DNA from 2 places in the Neorhizobium sp. PAMB6716 genome. Region 1 is predicted to be linked to the other one. Evidence: predicted binding sites of a transcription regulator. Region 1 holds the regulator's gene; the other holds the start of a gene.
What was found. The regulator LexA, encoded in region 1, represses DNA repair genes until DNA is damaged. The targets are predictions, from matches to a motif close to TGTTCNNNNTGTGTTCNG.
Positions count from the first base shown of each region.

Region 2: AC4CWH_RS16570 (metallopeptidase family protein) is a predicted target of LexA. The motif match lies at 3,437-3,454, and genes of this name have one in related genera.

Region 1 is NZ_CM177835.1:1,471,531-1,479,037, forward strand. Features, by position in the region: gene gltA (citrate synthase) at 1-325, opposite strand, end outside; gene AC4CWH_RS07060 (ComEC/Rec2 family competence protein) at 630-3,311, shown strand; gene lexA (transcriptional repressor LexA) at 3,292-4,011, opposite strand; gene AC4CWH_RS07070 (VOC family protein) at 4,181-5,047, shown strand; gene kdsA (3-deoxy-8-phosphooctulonate synthase) at 5,050-5,895, shown strand; gene AC4CWH_RS07080 (methyl-accepting chemotaxis protein) at 5,977-7,507, opposite strand, start outside.
Region 2 is NZ_CM177835.1:3,402,602-3,410,108, forward strand. Features, by position in the region: gene AC4CWH_RS16555 (error-prone DNA polymerase) at 1-934, opposite strand, end outside; gene AC4CWH_RS16560 (Y-family DNA polymerase) at 931-2,364, opposite strand; gene AC4CWH_RS16565 (hypothetical protein) at 2,405-3,379, opposite strand; gene AC4CWH_RS16570 (metallopeptidase family protein) at 3,589-4,032, shown strand; gene murA (UDP-N-acetylglucosamine 1-carboxyvinyltransferase) at 4,046-5,356, opposite strand; gene AC4CWH_RS16580 (DUF1737 domain-containing protein) at 5,491-5,697, opposite strand; gene AC4CWH_RS16585 (HpcH/HpaI aldolase/citrate lyase family protein) at 5,712-6,617, opposite strand; gene AC4CWH_RS16590 (hypothetical protein) at 6,729-6,977, shown strand; gene leuD (3-isopropylmalate dehydratase small subunit) at 7,147-7,507, shown strand, end outside.

The sequences.
Region 1 (7,507 bases):
TGACGCGGTGATCGAAATCCTTCTTCTGGGCAGCCGTCGGCAGTTCGCCGTACAGCAGCAGATAGCAGGTTTCCAGGAAGTCGCCGTGTTCAGCCAGCTGCTCGATCGGGTAACCGCGATGCAGCAGAATGCCTTCGTCGCCATCGATGAAGGTGATCTTGGATTCGCAGGATGCGGTCGAGGTGAAACCCGGGTCGTAGGTGAAGGCGCCGGTGTTCTTGTAGAGTGCGCCGATGTCGATCACATCAGGCCCGATCGTGCCCTTCTTGACCTGCAGGTCGACCGTTTTATCTCCCAATCCCAGATGTGCGCTTGTGTCCGTCATACTGATCCTCCGATGGGCGGAATGGCGCGAAACGCGCCAGATGAGTGAAGCCTCTGAAAGTAGCTATATGATCTAAAGCGTGCTGCCAAGCACTTGGCGCGGGTAATTGTGCAGCGCGAAAGCCGAGGCGATAAAGCGGCGTCGCGGCCTGGCAAGACCACATTCTGGCAGTTTGGCGCGATTAAATCGATCCAATCAAGGCGGGCGGTCAACCGTGGCGGATGCTGCAATTGACCGGACAAGTTAAACAGGTGCAGGTTGTCTTTCGGTTAAAGGGGAATGATGCTTTTTCCCGGGAGGATGTGTGGCTGAGGTGGACGTCTCGCCAGGCGAATCATCGCGTGAGGCGATGGCGTTTTCGCGCGGCCTGAGGTTACCCGCAGCCATTTCGCCGCAGCTACCCGCACGCCTTGCCGAGGATAACCGCGACCTCGATGATGGGTTTCTCGACGCACGGGAAAGTGAACATCCTGGCTGGCGCCAAAAGCTCGCAAACCTTGTCGCCGAAGAGGAGGCGCACGGCCGCCATTTCCTCCTCGTGCCCGTATTTATAGGGCTTGGCGCAATCGTCTGGCTCTCACTTGCGGAGCCGCCACCCGCTGGCTTTGGCCTCTTGGCACTGCCGCTGATTATGACCGCGATCTTGCTTGGTCGGGCCGGGCGCCGCGGCTTTTCCCTAGCGCTCATGATGCCCGGATTGATCTGCGCCGGTGCGGGCCTTGCGCAGATCGAAAGCCTGCGCAACCGAACGACGATCCTCGACACGCCGGTGACCACGCAGATTGAAGGTCTCGTGGAAAAACGCGAGGCGGCGGCCGGCGGGCGCTGGCGTTATACGGTGCGCATTTTGACAACCGCTGCCCCCGTCATTGCCCGTCCGCCGGAACGCGCCGTCTTGCTTTCCCGCACCGCACACGAAGCCTATGAGACGGGGACGCGGATTGCCGGCAGGGCACGGCTTTCCCCACCCTCGGGACCGGCTCTGCCCGGGCTCGCCGACTTTGCCTTTTCTGCCTATTTTCAAGGCATCGGCGCCGTTGGCTTTTTCTATGGGTCGCCGCAGGTCGGCATCGGCACGCATGAAAACTGGTCGACGCGCATCCTTGGCAAGCTGTTTGAACTGCGAAGCGACATCGGAACCCGCATCCGCGCCGTGGTTCCCGGTGATGCCGGGGCTTTTGCCGCCGCCATCGTCACCGATGAGCGTCGTGCAATCTCGGAAAAGACCATCGAGGCGCTGCGGGTCGCGGGGCTTGCCCATATCGTGGCAATCTCCGGGCTTAACATGGCGCTGGCGGCCGGCATCTTTTTTGTCGGCGCGCGAATGGTGTTCAGCCTGTTTGCCGGCTTTGCGCAGCGGTTTCCCGTCAAAAAGATCGCAGCTATCGGCGCGCTGGCCATGGTGACGGCCTATTATCTCATTTCCGGTTTCGGTGTTTCGGCCGAGCGCGCCTATGTGATGATGGTGATCATGCTGGCCTCGGTGCTGTTCGACCGTCCCTCGATCAGCCTGCACAATGTGGCGCTCTCGGCACTCGTCATCCTGGTCCTGACACCCTCGGCAGTGCTGGGTCCCAGCTTCCAGATGTCGTTTTCCGCAACGGCCGCACTTGTCGCAGGTTACGCCGCCTGGTCGAGTATTCATGGCGATCCGCATGATCCGCTTGCCGCGCGCCGTCCGGCACTGCTTGCCGCCACCGCCGCTCTCTCCAGCATGGTCGCCGGCGTGGTGCTGACCTCGCTCATCGGCGCACTCTCCACCTCGATCTTCTCCGTTTCCCACTTCCACCGCGTCGCCACTTATGGCCTTGCCGGCAATCTCGCGGCCATGCCGATCATATCGCTGATCGTCATGCCCTTCGGCATGCTTGCCATGCTGCTGATGCCGTTCGGGCTGGAGGCGCCGTTCCTGAAACTGATGGGTTTTGGCGTTGAGCTGGTTATCTCCGTTGCCGAGACGGTGGCGGGTTGGGGAGGAGACGCCCCGGTTGGGCGGCAGCATGGCTGGTTCCTGCCCATAGCCTCGCTCGGCTTTCTGATTCTGGTCCTCCTGCGCACACGGCTAAAACTGTTCGGCCTGCCGGTCATGGCGGCAGCACTCATTTTGTCGTTCTGGCCTGACGATGCCCCGCGTCCAAGCCTCTTGATTTCTGAAGACGCAAGCCTCGTCGCTCTCATCGACGGACAGACGGCCGCCACCAACCGCCGGACACCACCCGATTTCATCTATCGCCAGTGGCAGAATGCCCTCATCATCGACAATACGCTTGCGCCGATCATGCCCCGGCGCAACACCGCGGCAAAACCGCAAGACTTACCACCCGGCACCGCGAAGAGCGCTCATGCACAACCCGGCGCCGATGCAGCACACAGCCGCCAGACGGGAGCCGATGCAGACACGCCCGAATCAGAGATCGCCACAGACATCCGCGCGGTCGTTCCCGAGGAAGGACACGGAGCAGGCCCATCAGACGCTGACGCGATTCACTTGAACTCTGGCCGAACCGAGACAGGCGTTTCCCCCCGAAAGCCACCAGATCCGCCCTTGACCAAAGAGGAGCAGCGAGCGGCTGCCACTGCCATGGACAAAGCCCTGACCAGCGCTCCTCCCGGTCAATTCACCTGCATTGCCGCTCTCGGCTGTTTTGCCCGTTCGCTGGAAAAAGTGCGAATCGCCACCATCGATGACCCGCGTTATGCGGGAACCGCCTGCGATACGGCCGACGTCGTGATTGCCGCCCGTGCCCGATTCGAAACCTGCCGCTCCGGCGCGCTGATGCTGACGGAATCGACGCTACGCAAGACAGGAGCCCTTGAAATCCGATTTGCCGGAAGCAGTCACCGCCGGGATTGGCAGGCAACCGGCGCAAGCATCGGCAACAAACGCCCCTGGAGCGTTCACCGAACCTATGATTGGCGGCAGCGCATCTTTGACGAAACGTTGCCGCAACCGGTTTTCGAACTGCTTAGTGGTAACGGCGGATGAGGCCGACAAGCTTGCCCTGGATTTTCACCCGGTCCGGCCCGAAAATGCGGGTCTCGTAAGCGGGGTTGGCCGCTTCAAGCGCAATCGAGGCGCCCTTGCGGCGAAAGCGCTTCAACGTCGCTTCCTCGTCATCGACAAGCGCCACGACGATATCACCGGGCGTCGCCGTGCTGCCATTGCGGATGATCACCGTGTCGCCATCCATGATGCCGGCTTCGATCATCGAGTCGCCCTTTACCTCCAGCGCGTAATGCTCGCCGGTGCCCAGCATCTCGATCGGCACGCTGATGGCATGGGTATTGTTCTGGATGGCCGAGATCGGCACGCCGGCAGCAATACGCCCCATGACGGGAACGGTGGCAGAGCCCGTATATTCTTCGACAGCCGGAGCTGGCGGGGCAGGGCGTGTGGCCGGCGGCTTGCCGAGGCTGCCTTCGATGACGCTGGGCGAAAACCCGCGACGCGGCTGGGCCGGCGGCGAATAGGATTCCGGCAGCTTGATCACCTCAAGCGCCCGCGCCCGGTTCGGCAGCCGTCGAATGAAGCCACGCTCCTCAAGCGCGGTAATCAGGCGGTGGATGCCCGATTTCGACGCCAGATCGAGGGCATCCTTCATCTCGTCGAACGAGGGCGGTACACCGGATTCCTTCATCCGTTCGTGAATAAACAGGAGCAGTTCCTGCTGTTTGCGTGTGAGCATGAAGACAACCTCGAAGTGGAAACAAATCCAGAACAGACACTATATGTTCCATATGTGTTCCGCAAGCCCTCAAAAGCCGGGGATAAAACGCTGATTGCTGAAAGCGTGCGGGATATTCAAGCGCTTATCCGGCGCTACACTGCCGCCCGCATCGTTGAAGGAGAGAATCATGGTCCGCCCGCTCGATCATCTTGTCATGCCCGTCTGCACGCTGGCGGTGGCGCGCCAGCGGCTGGGGACGCTCGGTTTTACCGTGGCGCCGGATGCGCAGCATCCGTTTGGGACGCAGAATGCCTGCGTGTTTCTCTCCGATGGCCTGTATCTGGAGCCATTGGCGATCCGCGACCGCGCTGTTGCCGAACGCACGGCAGGAGAGGGCAACGTCTTTACCGGGCGAGATCTCGCCTTCCGTGCCGCCTGTGGGGACGATGGATTTTCTGGCCTCGTGGTCGCTTCGCCGGATGCCGATGGAGACCACACGCGGTTTGTCGGAGCAGGTCGGTCCGCCGGCGAGATCCTTGAATTTTCCCGCGCGGCGCTGACGGCGGACGGGCATGAGGTGATCGCACGCTTCAGGCTGGCCTTCGCCGAAACCGGATCTCCCGAATTTTTCCTGTTCGCCTGCGAGCGGCTTAATCCCTTGCCGGCCGACAGGGCGCATCTGGAGCGGCATCAAAACGGCGTGGTCGGGTTGCGGGGCGTGTGGCTTGCCGCAGATGATCCGATCGCTGCGCTGCCTGTTCTCGAGACTGTATTGGAAACCAAAGCAGTTGCGGATGCCTCGGGTCATGTCTTTCAGGCGCGGAATGGACATGTTGCGCTGTCGTCGCGGCAGAGTGTTGCGGACGAACTCGGCATTGATCTCTCCCCATCCGCCGGCGGGCTTTGCGGCGCTGCCCTGGTGTTTGCCACCTCTGATCTTGCCGTGACAGCAGATTGCCTTGCTGCTAATGACGTGGCCTTTAAGAAAAGAGGCACGCGCATCGTCGTTGCCGCAGCCCCCGGTCAGGGCGCTGCTTTCGTGTTTGAGGAGTGATCATGGCCGTCACAGCCAATGCAGAGGTATCCGTCGGCGAGGGTTCGGCCCGCGTCGTTTTTTCAAACACCGGCCGCCTGTCGCTGATCGCCGGCCCCTGCCAGATGGAAAGCCGCGACCACGCCTTCATGATGGCCGGCGCCGTCAAGGAAATCTGCGATGATCTCGGCATCGGCCTTGTCTACAAATCCTCCTTCGACAAGGCCAATCGCACCTCGATTGCGGGCAAACGCGGCATCGGGCTTGAGACGGCCATGGAGATCTTTGCCGATCTCAAGGCCGAGTTCGGCTTTCCGGTGCTGACCGATATCCACACGGAAGAACAATGCGCCGTGGTGGCCGAGACTGTGGACATCCTGCAGATCCCGGCATTCCTCTGCCGTCAGACGGATCTTCTGGTTACGGCGGCAAAAACGGGCCGCGTCATCAACGTCAAGAAGGGCCAGTTCCTGGCGCCTTGGGACATGAAGAACGTGCTCGCCAAGTTCACCGAAAGCGACAATCCCAATGTGCTTCTGTGCGAGCGCGGCGCATCGTTCGGGTATAACACGCTTGTCTCCGATATGCGTTCGCTGCCGATCATGGCGTCCCTCGGCGCGCCGGTCATTTTCGATGCAACCCATTCGGTGCAGCAGCCGGGCGGGCAGGGCGGCTCGACCGGCGGACAGCGGGAATTCGTCGAGACACTGGCACGGGCAGCCGTCGCCGTCGGCGTGGCCGGTGTCTTCATCGAAACGCATGACGATCCCGACAACGCCCCGTCCGATGGCCCGAACATGGTGCATCTCAAAAACCTGAAGGGCCTGTTGGAAAAGCTGCTGGCGTTTGACGCCGTCGCCAAGTCCTGAAGCGGTATTTTGCTGAACGAACAAGGGGCGGCCTAAGAGCCGCCCCTTGTTGAGTATGCCGATGTCTGGCTCGGTTGTGCCTTAAGACGCCATCCGGTAACGGCTTGCCTTTTGCTGGCCGACCGTAAACCGGGACAGATGCTGCCCAAGCGTTGCGGTATGGCCGTTGAGATCGCCGCAGGCCGCACTTGTCTCTTCAGCCATCGAAGCATTGCGCTGGGTTACCTGGTCCATCCGGTTCACCGCCTCGCTGACCTCTGCCAGCGCATGGGACTGTTCACCGGCTGCCGAGACGATGGCCGCGATAAGATCGTTCACCGCCTGCACCTGGCGTTCGATATCTTCGAGCGAAAGGCCGGTGCGATTGACAAGGGCGACGCCCGCGCCCACCTGCTTTGACGAGGTGTCGATCAGCTCGCGGATTTCTCGCGAGGCGCTGGCGGAACGGCCGGCAAGCTCGCGCACTTCCTGGGCCACCACGGCAAAACCCTTGCCCGCTTCGCCGGCACGGGCCGCCTCGACGCCGGCATTGAGGGCCAGAAGGTTGGTCTGGAAGGCAATTTCATCGATCACGCTGATGATCTGGCGGATCTGGGTGGATGACCCTTCAATCTTTGCCATGGCATCCACCGCCTCGCGCACCACGGCATTGGAGGTTTCGGCACTCGTTCTCGTCTGCACCATGCGGTTATTGGCCTCGCGCGCACGGTCTGTGGTTGTGCGCACGGTGGTGGTGATCTCGGCAAGTGCTGAGGCTGCCTCTTCCAGCGACGAGGCCTGCTCTTCGGTGCGCCGCGACAGGGCGTCAGTGCCGCCGGCAATACTGGTGGCGCCCGTCTGCACGGCGTGCATCGCCTCGCCGATTTCACCCAGCGTTTCCTCAAGCGTCTGCAGGCTTGCATTAAATTCACGCCGCAGTTTTTCATAGTCGGCGGAAAACGGCACCGAGAGCCGGGTGGTGAGATCACCCTTGGCCAGCCGTTCAAGGCCGGCGCTCAAGGCCTCGATCACACGCGCGCGGGTGGCGTCTTCCTCGGCGCGGCGGGCGTGCTCGGCCCGTTCGGCGGTCATGCCCCGTTCGCGCTCCTCTTCCTGCCGGCGCCGTGCGGCGATCCGCTCCTGCGCGTTTTCGCGAAACACTGTCACGGCCGCCGCCATTTCTCCGATTTCGTCACCGCGTCCGTCATAGGGTACGGGCCGTGAATAATCGCCGCCGGCCAGGATGCTCATATAGTCGCGCATGCCGCGAAGCGGCTTTATGGCACGCCGGTTCATGGCAATGAGACCTGCGATCAGCAGGCCCATGGCAGCAGCCGCCGCGACATAAGAGGCAAGGCTCTGCGTGAAGGTTTCCTCGGCCGCCTGTTTTTCAGCGCCGGAAAGCCGGTCATTGGCGGCTGTCACCAATGCATCCACATCGGCGCGGTGCGCCTGGAAGGCTGTCTTCAGCGCATTGACGGCCGCGCGAATGCGCTGGGCATCGCCTGAGGAAATGGCGCTTTTGTAATCTCCGTCGAGGAGGGACCAAAAGGTTTCGGCGCTCGGCTGAACCTTGCTGGCCAATTGCTGTTTCAACTGTGGCGCAAGCGTCGAGCCGGACCAATAGGCCTTG
Region 2 (7,507 bases), 1.9 Mb from region 1:
CTTTTTCCGGCACCGTGCTGCCATATCGCTGGCGGGCTCCTTCATGGGCCAGCCGTTCCAGTGTTTGTGAGGGCGTTTCGCCCTCCACCCGCTCTTCCGGATAATTGTGCTGCAATTCGTCGAGCGAAAAATGGAGCGCGTCAAAAAAGGCAAGGCTGTTGTCGAGCGCTTGCGGATAACGGCGGAAGATGGAAGCCATCTGTGGTGCCGTCTTCAGGTAGCGTTCGGCATTGGCGGCAAAACGAAAGCCGGCCTCCGCCACCGTCACATGCTCGCGAATGGCGGTGACGACGTCTGCGAGCGGCCGGCGGTCTGAGGCGTGGTAAAGCGGCTGGTTGGTGGCGATCAGGGGCACGTGCGCCTGCTGTGCCCAAGCGGAAAAACCCGCAAAGGCAAAGGCATCCTGACCGTCATAATGGACTGAAAGCGCCAGATGGATCGCCTTGCCGAACCGTTCCTGAAGGCGCTCCAGCAGGGCGAGAAAATTGTCGCCGGCGTCTTTATCGGCAATCAACTGGCGGCCGGGCAGGACGGCCAGCATCATCTCATCGCCCCAGGTGAGGAGGTCGTCGAGGAAAAGTCGGCACTCGCCTTTTTCGGCGCGCAGATTGCCGGAACTCAGCAGCCGGCAGAGATGGCCCCAGCCCTTGCGGTTTTTGGGATAGGCAAGAATGTCAGGCGTGTCGTCGCAAAACACCAGCCGCGCGCCGGGCTGGACCTTGAGATCCGTTTCAGTCTTCAGCACCCGCAGTTGCGCATGCGCCTTCACCACGCCTGCCACCGTGTTGCGGTCGGCAATACCAAGGCCTGAGAGGAGGCCCTGGCGTTTGAGGAAAACGGCCTGCTGCACCATTTCCTCCGGATGTGAGGCACCCTCCAGAAAGGAAAAATTGGTGCGTGCCCCCAATTCGCAAAAGGCTGGAGCCGGTTTCATGCGAAAATGCCGTGCATGAACCAGCGCGGATTGGCGACCTGATCGTAAAGCCCCTGCCGATAGACCCAGAACCGCTGGCCGCTGTCGGATTCCAGACGGAAATAATCGCGCGTCGGGGCATTTTCGCCGTCCACCCACCATTCCGCCGCCAGCCGTTCGGGCCCTTCCGCCCGACGCACCTGATGGGTGAGCCTTCGCCAGCGAAAGCGGATCGGCGGCCCGTCCGGCACTTCCACGGCAAAGGCTTCCAGCGGTTCGGGATGCGGAAAGAGCCGCAACGGCCGCTCCTTTTGCAGGAGGTGTCCATGGTCGAGCGGTGCCGCCTCCGGCAGGCGCTGCGGTTTGCCCAGGGCGTGTTGAATGGCATCGACGGCGACCGCCGCCCGCTCGGGAATATGGCTTTCGCGCATCTGGTAGGTTTTTAGACACTCCGGCCCAAGCCGGGCCGAGACCTGATCGATGAAATCGGCCAGCGACTGCTGCTTGCGGTCGTCGCCATCGAAATCGCCCTGCGCATGGTCAAAGGGTGCGTGGCGCAACACGTTGATCCGCAGGATCTCAAAGCCGAAGCCGGCATCGAGATCGTCATGCACGCCCGTCAGCCGCTCGGCAAACAGCCGGGCAATGCGCGCACCGTCGCGCAAGGGGCGCGAAGCACCGGCGCTCAAGCGAAACACCTTGCCGTCAACGCGAAACAGCACCAGTTCGAACATCCGGCCGCCGGCCGCGCGGGCTTCAAGGCTCGGTTTCAGGGCCTCTACCACCTGCGCGGCAAGGGCCAGAATATCCTCCTCGGACTGGATCGGTTCCGCCAGCCGCCGTTCGGCAGAAAGGCTCGCCACCGGCAGGCGCGGCGAAATCGCCTCCTCGTCCAGCCCGGTCGCCTGGTCGAGCCGTAAGAGAAGATGGGCGCCGAAGCGGCGGGCCAGCGGCGCACGCGGTGCTTCCAGAAGGTCACCCACCTGTTTCAGCCCGACTTTCGCCAGCGCCTGCACCACATCGGCGCCCACGCGCAGCGCTGCGATCGGAAGCGGGGCAAGCACGGCCTCGATATCGCTGTCCTCGATCACCCGGCTTTCTCCGAAACGGGCGACGGCGGACGAAAGCCCAGGCGCCGAGGAGATCGCCCCTTGCACCGCCATGCCGAGCGCCGTCATCCGGTTCAGGATTTCCGCAAGAAGGGCTGCCTCACCGCCGAACAGATGGGCGGAACCGGTGACATCGAGGAACAGGCCGTTCGAGCCCTCCAGCGCCACCAGCGGCGTATAACGGTCGCACCAGTCGGCCAGCGCTTCGAGAAAACGCCGGTCGGCTGCTTCGTCTTCCTCGATGACGACGAGATGCGGGCAGATGGCCCGCGCCTCCGCAAGCCCCTGGCCGGGTTTCAGGCCTATCGCCTGCGCCTGTTCGTCAAGGGCGGTGAGACGCATGGCATTGTCGCGCCGGCCGGCGCAGACGAGAGGCGCATCCTCAGGACGCGCGCTCGAAGGATCCGTCGGGCCGCCCGCGTGCCGGCCTGTCAAACGCCAGGATAGACCCCGGCGCCGGCGCAAGATCCGGTCTGTCGAAAGTTTTGGGAAATAGAGCGCCAGAATGCGCTGCCGGCTGCCTTTCAGGAACAGCATGTCTTGGCGTGTGGACGCAATTGAATTGGCGGTCATGGGGATTCCACTCCAGGGAGAGACAGAGCGGAGCCGGGTTGCGGCTCTTTTCCAATGTGAGACGGAAAACCGAAGGTCCGATGCTGCCGCCAAGCATCGATCCGTCGGGAAGGCGTCGTTGTGAGGCAAATGCCGGCTGGGTCAGAAACCGGAAGGCAGCGCTCGAGGCCTCCTCTTCTGCGGCATGGCGCAAAAGCAGAAGCGGCCGCCCCGCCGCCTTTGCCCGCAACGCTAAGCGCCGGCTTTCCGTCAGCCCGAAGGTTTTGGGATTGCCGCGGGTTTCCAGAATGGTCACGCCAAAGGCGCCGCTTGCAAGGGCTGCTTCCGCAAGCCACAGCGCCTCGTCGAGCCGGTTCGGCAGAGCCTGAAAGAACGGCTCCGTTCCAAGGCCGAAACCGCGCATGCCGATGAGATAAGGCGCTCCCGCCTCCTGGGTCGCCATGCGGTCTGAAATCCAGAGAACAGGCAGGTTTTCAGCCTTCGGTGCCCGTGCCTTGATGAGCACCGAAAGCCCCATGGTAAAACCGCTGGCAGATCCTGCATCGAAAAAACCGCGGCTGCGGATCTCGGTGATCGCATCGAGCGGCAGCCCGCCATCCAGTGCCTCGTCCAGCGCAGCAATGCCGGTTTTAAGCCGGGCCGGCCGGTCTTGCGCCCTCTCCTGCCCTTCTCCCACCGCTTGTGCCCGTGCAGCGGCAAGGGCTGGGATAGGCTTTCCCTCCAGCCGGGCTATCGTTTCGCGCAGGGCAAAAACAGTCTCCTGCGCCAGGGCGGATCGCGCCATGACGTCAGCTCCACTTCTTGTCGAGACCAGGATCTCCAGGATCCTCTTCGCCTCAATTGTTCATGTTATGTTCTTATGGATTCCAGAGCTGCCCCGAAGAGTCAACAGCGGTCCCCATGAGATTCGTTCACCCTCCCCACCTCTTGCTTGAATCCGCACTCGAAATATTTTTCCAGAAACCTTATATGCTCGTTGAAAAAGGAGCAGTTATGGCCCGTGTCGACCAGACCGATGATTGGCGTGATCGCCACGCCCCCACCATCAGCACGTTCGAATCGCTGGCAATCGAGGCCTATGGAAACCTGCCGGAAGAGTTCCGTGCGCTGACCGGAAACCTCACCATCGAGATCGAGGACTTTCCCGACGACGAGATTTTCGAGGACATGGCGCTTGAGACGCCTTTCGATCTTCTGGGGCTTTTTGAAGGGCGCGGCATTTCCGAGCGTTTCAGCATGGAAACCGGCGAATTGCCGAACCGAATCCGCCTCTACCGCCGGCCGATCATCGATTATTGGGCGGAAAATGAGGAAACGCTGGGCGATATCATCACCCATGTGCTGATCCACGAAATCGGCCACCATTTCGGCCTCAGCGATGACGACATGGAGCGGATCGAGGAAAGCGTCGAGGACGCGGCTGACCGGACAGGTTAGCCGCCTTTCCTCTTCAGACGCGCGCGGGAATGCGCCTTATGCGCGCGCCCAAGGCGTTCAGCCGCTCGTCAATGCGTTCATAACCGCGTTCGATCTGCTGGGCATTGTTGATGATCGATGTGCCCTCGGCGCCCATGGCCGCGATCAGCATGGCCATGCCGGCGCGAATGTCGGGGCTTTCCAGCCGTGCGGCTTTCAGCGGGCTCGGTCCGGAAACCACGGCGCGGTGCGGATCGCAGAGCACGATGCGGGCGCCCATCGAGATCAGCTTGTCGACAAAGAACATCCGGGATTCGAACATCTTTTCAAACATCAGCACCATGCCCTCGCATTGCGTGGCGGTGACGATGGCAATCGACATCGTATCGGCCGGAAACGCCGGCCAGGGCTGATCCTCGATCTTGGGCACATGGCCGCCGAAATCCGGTTCGATCCGTTTCGCCTGGCCGGAGGGCACGATCAGATCGTCGCCCTCGATGCGGCAATGGATGCCCAGCCGCTCAAAGCCCATCAGGGTGGAGCGCAGGTGCTGCACACCGGCATTGGTGATCCTGAGATCGGAATCGGTCACCGCCGCAAGTCCGATCAGCGAACCCACTTCGATATGGTCAGGCCCGATCCGGTGGCTTGCCCCTGAAAGCGGCGCGCCGCCGTGGATCGTCATGCAATTGGTGCCGATGCCCTCGATGCTGGCACCCATGGCAACGAGGAAATGGGCGAGATCCTGAACATGCGGCTCGGAAGCACAATTGCGCAGAATCGTGGTGCCAGAGGCCGAAACGGCGGCACACAGCGCGTTTTCCGTCGCAGTCACCGAGGGTTCATCGAGAAACACATCCGCTCCGACGAGTTTTTGCGCGCGAAACACGTAGTCGCCTTCGAGCGAGATCTGCGCACCGAGCTGTCGCAAGGCCAGAAAATGGCTGTCGAGGCGGCGCCGGCCGATCACGTCGCCGCCGGGCGGCGGCAGGGTGATTTCTCCGCAGCGGGCAAGAACCGGCCCAGCCAGCAGAATGGAGGCACGAATGCGTGAGCAGAGATCCGGGTCCAGCGTTGCCGGGCGAACGTCGCGCGCATGAATGCGCAGAGTATTATGGTCCGTCCACGCAGTTTCGGCACCGAGAGACGAAAGCAGCTGCACCAGCGCCTCCACGTCGCGGATGCGCGGCACGTTGGTGAGCACGACGGGTTGGTCGGTCAGCAGGGCGGCGGCAATGATCGGCAGCGCCGCGTTCTTGTTTCCGGAGGGCTCGATGGCACCGGAAAGGCGATGCCCGCCCTCAACGATATATTCTACGCGTTCAGCCGCTCTCGGTTCTGCCATTGTCTCATCCGTGTGTTGGGGTGCGAAGCGATGCCCCCAACCACACGGATTTCCCGGCGGTTGTAAGGCATCGTCATCGTTCAAGGCGCAGCCCTGCCCATGCGGGGAATGGTGTCCGGCAGGCCTGTCGAGGCTTATTGCTCGCCGAGCTTCATGTCGGGATGATAGTCCTTGCCTTCGACGGTTTTCACCACCGCCTGCCCGCAATAGAGCTTGTTTTCCGCCACGTTGAACGTGTGGCTGGGGGAGCCGTGCAGGTCCCAGCCCTTGTTGAGGGCATCCGTCACCCGGTGGCAGAAAGAGGAATCGTCGGGGCCGGTGAGGAAGCGGTAAACTTTCATGGGTCAGTCTTTCTTTAGTCGATAAGGTTGGTTTTTTCGATCAGTCGGGCCAGTTGCACGAGCCGTTCGGCTTCGACAAGATGCAGCCGTTCGATCATGCGGCCGTTGAGGTTGATGACATTGAGGGTCTGCGCCTCCGGTGTCGAAAAGGCGGCGATGATCGCTTCGGCCTCTGCGACCGCCTCGGGATCCGGGCCGAAATGGTGGTTGGCCGGGCCGATCTGGGCCGGGTGGATCAGCATCTTGCCATCAAAGCCCATGTCGCGGCCCTGGCGGCATTCGCTCTCGAAAGTGTCCGTGTCGCGAAAATCGTTAAACACGCTGTCGATGACGCAGAGCCCATGGGCGCGGGCGGAAAGCACCACCTGCATCAGCCAGGGAATGAGGAAGCTGCGGCCTTGCCGTGCCGGCACACGGGTTTCCTTACGCAGATCATTCAGGCCAGCAACCAAACCCTCCAGCCGCGGCACCGATGTTTCACGTGAACCAGCAATTGCGCCCGCATGGAGTACGCCTTTGGCCGTCTCGATCATCGCCCAGATTTTTGTGGTTTCGGGCACGCCGGCCTCGTTGAGGGCGTGTTCCACGGCTTGAACGTCAGCGACGCTTTCCACTTTCGGCAAAAGCACGGCATCGGGGCGGGTGGAGACAACGAGTGCCAGATCGTCCGCGCCTGATGTCGAAGAAAGCGGGTTGATGCGGATGATCGAGAGACGGTTGCCAGCCGGTGGCTTTGCGAAATAGGCCGAGAGATTGGCGCGGGCCTCGTCCTTCTTTTCCGGTGCGACCGAATCCTCAAGATCGAAGATCACGCCGTCGCAGGCAAGCGAGGAAATCTTGTCCAGCGCGCGCTGGTTGATGGCGGGCACGCTCAAAAGCGAGCGTTGCGGGCGAAGAGCCGGAGCAAGCGAATGGGACATCGCGACTTTGTGACAAGCTTTGTGATGAGGCGCAAGAGCGCAGTAGGGCAAAAGCCCTTGCAAGTGTCGAGAGAAAAGCCCACATTTCCACAAGAAGAAAGGTTCAAAACCATGCAGAATATCCGCGCACTCTTCCTTGGCCTTGCCGGCATTGCCGCCATCACCGCTGTTGTCGTGCTCACGGCATCCATCACGCTGGCCTTTGCCGCCATGCTGACTGTGTTTACGGCCGTGAGAGCGCTCACTCTTCGCCATAAACCCGTTCCGGTGCGCGCCAAGGCATCCGGCGCCAAAAATTCGGCGCAGGCAAAAGACATGCGCGTCTGGAACGACGGTCGCGGCACGATCATCGATCTTTAAAGGCGATCTCCTGTCAGCGGCTCTGTCTTTAAGCGGTTCAGATCACAATGTGATGACGGGTACGTCGATCCAGAGGTTCGGCGTACCGTTTGATGGCAAACCGGACTTCAAATCTCCCTGAAATTGGTCTATGGCAGCATCCGCAGAACAAGTCTCGCGGAGGCAGATCATGGATAAATTTACCAAGCTCACCGGCGTTGCTGCGCCGCTTCCTGTCGTCAACATCGACACGGACATGATCATTCCGAAGGATTACCTGAAGACGATCAAGCGCACCGGCCTCGGAACCGGCCTGTTTGCCGAAGCGCGTTACCTAGAAGACGGTTCGCCGAACCTTGATTTCGTGCTCAACAAGCCCGCCTATCAGAACGCCAAGATCCTTGTCGCCGGCGACAATTTCGGCTGCGGCTCCTCGCGCGAGCACGCACCTTGGGCGCTTCTGGATTTCGGCATCCGCTGCGTCATTTCCACGTCCTTTGCCGACATTTTCTACAACAACTGTTTCAAGAACGGCATCCTGCCGATCGTCG